DNA from 2 places in the Rhizobacter sp. LjRoot28 genome. Region 2 is predicted to be linked to the other one. Evidence: riboswitches for the same ligand, from Rfam matches in the RefSeq annotation. Region 2 holds a riboswitch; the other holds the start of a gene.
The links. Region 2 has a riboswitch for thiamine pyrophosphate ahead of ACSQ2F_RS07255 (TonB-dependent siderophore receptor). Riboswitches for the same ligand answer to the same signal wherever they lie in the genome.

Region 1: linked by a shared signal. The riboswitch ahead of thiC (phosphomethylpyrimidine synthase ThiC) and the one ahead of ACSQ2F_RS07255 (TonB-dependent siderophore receptor) in region 2 are both predicted to bind thiamine pyrophosphate.

The regions. Positions count from the first base shown of each region.
Region 1 covers NZ_CAXUQC020000001.1:4,877,542-4,880,948, forward strand. Annotated here, with positions in the region: gene metE (5-methyltetrahydropteroyltriglutamate--homocysteine S-methyltransferase) at 1-318, shown strand, start outside; gene ACSQ2F_RS22320 (DUF1579 domain-containing protein) at 398-892, opposite strand; TPP riboswitch at 1,021-1,137, shown strand; gene thiC (phosphomethylpyrimidine synthase ThiC) at 1,192-3,090, shown strand; gene thiO (glycine oxidase ThiO) at 3,104-3,407, shown strand, end outside.
Region 2 covers NZ_CAXUQC020000001.1:1,531,302-1,534,708, forward strand. Annotated here, with positions in the region: gene ACSQ2F_RS07255 (TonB-dependent siderophore receptor) at 1-1,361, opposite strand, end outside; TPP riboswitch at 1,493-1,595, opposite strand; gene ACSQ2F_RS07260 (nucleotidyltransferase) at 1,838-2,716, shown strand; gene ACSQ2F_RS07265 (DUF6602 domain-containing protein) at 2,713-3,407, shown strand, end outside.

The DNA.
Region 1 (3,407 bases), 3.3 Mb from region 2:
ATCGCCGCGATGGATGCCGACGTGATCACCATCGAGACCTCACGGTCCCGCATGGAGCTGCTCAACGGTTTTGGCGACTTCGCCTACCCGAACGAGATCGGCCCCGGCGTCTATGACATCCACTCGCCGCGCGTGCCTCGCGCCGAGGAGATGCTGGCGCTGCTGCGCAAGGCGCGTGAGGTGATTCCGGACGATCGGCTGTGGGTCAACCCCGACTGCGGACTCAAGACCCGCGGCTGGGACGAAACCCGCGCAGCCCTGCAGCAGATGGTGGCTGCCGCGCAGACGCTGCGTCAGGAAGTGAGTGCCGCGGCCTGAGCCCCTCGCAGGAGCGGGTCGGTTCGCAGGAACGTGAACCCGCGGACCGATCCTGCGCACCCGGCTGGACTGTCCCGCCTCAGCGGACGCGCCGGTAGTCGCACTCCATGAAGCAATGCCATTCGCCGTTCTCGCCCTCCGACCACGACGTCATCCGCCGATGGTCGGGGCTTTTCCACTCGATGACGTCGCGGTAGTTCGTCGTGCCCTCGCCCGTCATCGAGGGACCTTCGACGGCCATCGTGAGCACATTGCCGGACGCGTCTCGGGTGATGTCGTAGACCCACAGCTCGCTCATCATCGAGCCGAGCCATGTGCCGACGAAGCGCTTGTTGCGCACGTCATAGCCGAGGGTCAGCTGCAGCGTGGCATCGGGGCAGCCGGGGAAGTCACCATGGCTTTCGAACTGCACCCAGAACGGCCCGATGGCGCGCACCGTCTCGGTGGCCTTCGCCCGCGAGTCTTCGGCCGGGGCGCCGTCGGCGCCGGGTGGGTTCGTCATTCGGGACTCGGCGGTCCATTCGCCCACGAATTGCTGCAGCCAGCGGTGTTCGGCGGTGGGTTCGGTCATCATCGGGCGCCTCCTTCAAAGATGAATCGAAAGGTTAAGTATCTGCCCGCCTCGATGGATGTCAAGGCGGGTTGCCCGATGCCGCTCTTGCGCAAAGGGTTGTCGCGCCACAGGCCATGTGATTAGAATCCGCTCGCTTGTCGGGGTGCCGAGGGTCGATTCGATCCGAGGCTGAGATGGCGCATCACGCCAAACCCGTTGAACCTGATTGGGATAACCCCCGCGTAGGAAACAATGCACTCGGCCCCCGGCGCTCCTTGGCGCCCGGTCTCCAGGCAGGCACCCCACCACTGGAGTCACCGATGGCCAAATCCCCTTCGCACGTCGACACCGACGACATCTCCCGCCGCATCACGCGCCAGCCCTTCCCTGGTTCGGCCAAGGTCTACGTGCCCGGCTCGCGCCCGGACGTGCGCGTGCCCTTTCGCGAGATCACCTTGGGCGACACGCTGGTGCAGGACGCAGGAGGCACGCGTCGCGAAGCCAATCCGCCGCTGCGCGTGTACGACGCATCGGGCCCGTACACCGACCCGGCGGCGACCATCGACATCGCGCGCGGCCTGCCGGCGCTTCGCCGAAGCTGGATCGAGGAGCGGGGCGACACCGAGTTGCTCGGCGGCCTGACGAGCGCCTTCGGCCGCACGCGCCTGGACGATCCGGCGCTGGCGTCGCTGCGCATGGCCGACGCACCCCGCCCGCGCCGGGCGCGCGCCGGAGCCAATGTCTCGCAGATGCACTACGCGCGCCGCGGCCTCATCACGCCCGAGATGGAATTCGTGGCGGTGCGGGAGAACCTGGTGCGCGCCCAGCTGCGCGAGCGCTTGGCGGCCGAGCGCAAGCCACAGCGGGGCCATGCCTTCGGTGCCCGCCTGGTGCACGACATCACGCCGGAGTTCGTGCGCGACGAGGTGGCCTGCGGGCGCGCCGTCATCCCGTGCAACATCAACCACCCCGAGAGCGAGCCGATGGCGATCGGGCGCAACTTCCTGGTCAAGGTCAACGCCAACATCGGCAACTCCGCCGTGACGTCGGGCATCGAGGAGGAGGTCGACAAGCTGGTCTGGGCGATCCGCTGGGGCGCCGACACGGTGATGGACCTGTCCACCGGCGACAACATCCACGAGACGCGCGAGTGGATCCTGCGCAACTCGCCGGTGCCCATCGGCACCGTGCCGCTCTACCAGGCGCTCGAGAAGGTCAACGGCCGGGCGGAAGACCTCGACTGGCCGCTCTTTCGCGACACGCTGATCGAGCAGGCGGAGCAGGGCGTCGACTACTTCACCATCCACGCCGGCGTTCGGCTGGCCTATGTGCCGCTCACCGCGGACCGCCTCACCGGCATCGTCTCCCGGGGCGGCTCCATCATGGCCAAGTGGTGCCTGGCGCACCACCGCGAGAGCTTCCTCTACGAGCACTTCGGCGAGATCTGCGAGATCATGAAGGCCTATGACGTCTGCTTCTCGCTGGGCGACGGGCTGCGCCCCGGCTCCATCGCCGACGCCAACGACGAGGCGCAGTTCGCCGAGTTGCACACGCTGGGTGAACTGACGCAGATCGCCTGGCAGCACGACGTGCAGGTGATGATCGAGGGCCCCGGCCACGTGCCGCTGCAGCTGGTCAAGGAGAACGTCGACAAGCAGCTGGCCGCCTGCTACGAGGCGCCCTTCTACACGCTCGGGCCCCTCATCACCGACATCTCGCCCGGCTACGACCACCTGTCGTCTGCCATGGGTGCGGCGAACATCGGCTGGTACGGCACGGCGATGCTCTGCTACGTGACGCCGAAGGAGCACCTCGGCCTGCCCAACCGTGACGACGTGAAGCAGGGCCTGATCGCCTACAAGATCGCCGCGCATGCCGCCGACCTGGCCAAGGGCTTCGCGGGTGCGCAGATGTGGGACAACGCCATCTCGAAGGCGCGCTTCGAATTCCGCTGGGAGGATCAGTTTCGCCTGGCCATCGATCCGGACACCGCGATGGCGTACCACGACGAGACCCTGCCCAAGGAGAACGCCAAGGTCGCGCACTTCTGTTCGATGTGCGGCCCGAAGTTCTGCTCGATGAAGATCTCGCAGGAAGTGCGGGCCTTCGCGAAGCTGAATGCGCCGGAGCGTCCCACGGTGCCCATCATGGCGCTGAAGGAGGCCTTCGATGACAAGGCGCAGGAGTTCCGCGCCCGTGGCAACGAGCTCTACCTCTGAAGGGACCCGGTCGATGACCCACGCAGCGATCGCCGGCGCCGGCCTCGTCGGCCGCCTCCTGGCTTGGCGGCTCGCGCGCAGCGGCTGGCAGGTGAGCCTGTTCGACCGTGCCGGGCGCCGCGACCGGACGTCCGCGGCCCACGTGGCGGCCGCGATGCTGTCGCCCTTGGCGGAGCGGGCCTCGGCCGATGCGGAGGTCTTTGCGCTCGCGCAGCGCGCCATGGTGCTGTGGCCCGAGTGGCTCGACGAGCTGCACCAGGACAGTGGCCAGGCGGTGTACCACCGGCGAGAAGGCACCCTGGTGGTCGCCCATCCGG
Region 2 (3,407 bases):
TCGGCGCTGGGCAACGGGTCCGCGCCATCCGTGCCGACGCTGAAACGGTGCATCCTCGTGTGCCGCAGCCCCAACCAGGTGGTGATGCCGTGGCCCCAGTCGATGGCGTCCGTCGCGAACCACTCGATGGCGTGCTCACGGCTGTCCGTGCCTGGCTCGCCGGCCGTCGGGTCGGCCGGCGTGACGAGGCTGCCGTCGATGTTGCCGGTGCCCACATAGTTGTTCGAACCCGGGTTGGCGTCGACGAGTCGACGGCTGTACTGAACGCCCACGTTCAGCGTGTGACGCAAACCCGCAGCGTCGACCTTGCCCTGCAGGGCCGTTTGGGCAACGTGGGTGCGTCGACGCTCGTTCTCGCTGCGAAAGTCGTAGACGTCGTACTCGCCGTTCGGGCCGTATCGGTCGCAGAAGCCGCCATCCACTCCGCAATTGAAGCCGTACGGGTAGGCCAGCCGATCGTCGGTTTCCAGTTGCTGGCTGCTCAGTTCGCTCAACCAGCTCCACCGGTTTCCGAAGCCTTGCCGAAAGCGCAGCGTGCCTGTGACTCCGTCGAACCTGTTGGGCAGGCTCCATGGCTGGTTGTTGAGGTTGTCGGGGCCCCGCACCGACGGCAGCCGGTCGCCCGTCAGGCTGTGCCCCGGCAGGCTCTTGCCAACTTGTCGTGACCACTCCACTTCGGCCTCCAGGAGCGAATCGGGAGCGATACGCCAGTCGACCGCCAGGGCGGCGAGGCTCGCTTCGAGGTGGTCGTAATGATCGATATCGGGCTTGCGGTTGTCGTAGGCGAAATTGAGGCGGTACCCGAATGCGCCGTCTTGACCTGCACGGTCACTCAGGTCGATGGCAGCGCCGAGATTGCCACGCTCACCCGTGCTCAGGGTGCCCTGGCGAAGGGGCGTTGTGGTCGGGCGCTTGACGATGTAGTTGATGATGCCGCCCGGCGAACTCGTGCCGGACTGGATCCCGCTTGTGCCCTTGAGTATCTCCACCCGCTCCTTGTTGCGCAGCGAGATCACCGTCTCCGCCGAGATCGGCAGGCCCTCACGACGGTAGTTGTGGCGCTGGTCCAGCGTGAAGCCGCGCACCGAGATGTAGTCCCAATAGCCTGGCGAGTTGTAGGCATCGGTGGCCGAGGCCTCGTACACCAGGATGTCGGCGAGCCGCCGCGCCTGCGATTCCTCCAGTTGGTCACGGCCGATCACGGTGGTCTGCATCGGCACCGACACGAGTGGCACGTCGCCGAAGCCGGTGAGTCCGGTGACAGGCACCGGCGCCTGGGCCTTGACGACCAGCGGCTGCAGCGTGGTGGGCGGCGCGGCGGACTGCGCTTGCGCCTGCGCGAGCGTGGTGGCGGTGGTCATGCATGCGAGCGCGATGGCCCGGCGGCGATGCGTGAAACGGGGAGACGGGGAAGAAGCGTGTGCGTGTGCCATCGTGTTGCTCGATCGACGGCAGGGAGCGCGGCACCGGGGCGATGGATCGGCGGAACGAGCCCCTTCGGCAATGGCTTCCCTGCGCGAGGATTACCTCAATCAGGTTCAAAGGGACTCTCTCAGTCGGACCGGCGAACCGGACCAACACCCCCAGCGGAGCTGCGCCAAGCGCAGCAGGGCGGATTATCGCAGAGTGCGATCGCTCATAATCCGCAGCCCTGCCCGGGTGACGAAACTGGTAGACGTAGCCGAACATTCGGCGCTTGCGAAGACATGGACACATCCACGCCCGTGGCAAGCAAGAGCCCAACTTCTTCGATGCGTCCACTACGATTGCGGATTAGTGGACGATTCGCCCGAGGAAAAGAGGCGACGTGTCCATCGGTGAAGTCGACTAACCGGTGTTGAAACAGGTTGCGGGCGTCCGGCTAACGCGCCGAGGTCAACATGGGACGGGAATCCTTTTCCTGGCCGGTGCTGCGCGGCAGCTTGCCCGCTTTGAAAAGAATGGGGAGAGCTCGGTGACCGCAGATGATTATCTTTTCAGCATCTTGGCCAGGGAAAACGTGGACACCTCGGCCACCTCTCCCGTCTGGCGAGCACGCGACGTGCTCATCCCCGTGCTTCGGCAGTGGGGCGGACAGTACCTGCAGGGCGTGAACCCGAGCGGTTCGTTCGCCAAGGGCACGGCGAACAGGAGCGGCACCGACATCGACCTTTTTCTTTCGTTGTCGCCCGACACTCGGGAAACGCTCAAGGACATCTACGAGTCGCTTTTCAACGCGTTGAAAAATCTAGGCCACAACCCACGGCGTCAGAACGTGTCGATAGGTCTACGCATCGGTGGCGCCGACGTCGACCTTGTGCCAGGCAAGCAGCAGACCTTCCTAACGCTTGACCACAGCCTGTACCGGCGCAAAGCTGACACCTGGACAAAGACGAACGTCCGCACGCACGTTGACCATGTGCTGTCCCACAACCGGTTGATGGAGTCACGCATTCTCAAGCTGTGGCGCACCCAGAACGGCTTGAACTGTCCGTCCTTTTGCCTCGAGCTGGCCGTGATCGAGGCGTTGAAGAACACCAGCGGCAGCGGCTTGTCCTCTCGCATCTGGGCCGTACTGCAATACCTGGCGAGCGACTTCGCAACCAGCCGCTTCGTCGACCCAGCGAACGGCAGTAACGTGATCTCTGACGATCTGACCCCGGGTGAGAAAGCGGCCATCAAGTCGACGGCCCAGCGCACACTGCAGGCGAAGACGTGGGCGGAGATCGTCAAATGAGCAACCCGACGTTGCCAACCTTGCTGGAGCACCTACATGGGCAGGTGGAGGCCGAACTCCGGACGGCCCGGCAGGCGCTGAACCATCCGACTGACAAGGGGGATGCGAGCGAAACGGTTTGGATCGAACTGCTCCGCCGGTATCTGCCTAGCCGCTACATTGTCAGCAAGGCCCACGTCGTCGACAGCCAGGGTGCTTTCAGCGACCAGATCGATGTGGTGGTGCATGATCGGCAGTACTCGCCTCTGGTCTTCAGTTTCAAGGAGGCGCTGTTTGTGCCTGCCGAAAGCGTCTATGCAGTCTTCGAGGCGAAACAGGACGCCTCCAGCGAAACCGTGGGCTATGCGCAGAAAAAGGCGGCCAGTGTTCGCTGCTTGCGCCGGACTAGCATGCCGGTCCCAACCGTAGACGGGGTGCGGCCGGCGAAGGACCCAGGGCACATCCTGGCCGGGCTGCTCACCTTGAGCTGCGCTTGGAAGCCGCCTCTAGGCGAGACCTTGGCCGGGCACCTGGGGCATGGTCCAGACGACGGCGTGCTTGACCTCGGCTGCATCGCCGACGCGGGCACTTTCTCGAGGAATGGCAACGACTATGTCCTGCAGCCGGGTACCCGCGCCGCGACCAAGTTTCTGTTCGAACTGATAGCCAGATTGCAAGAACTTGGCACGGTCCCAATGCTCGATGTCCGCGC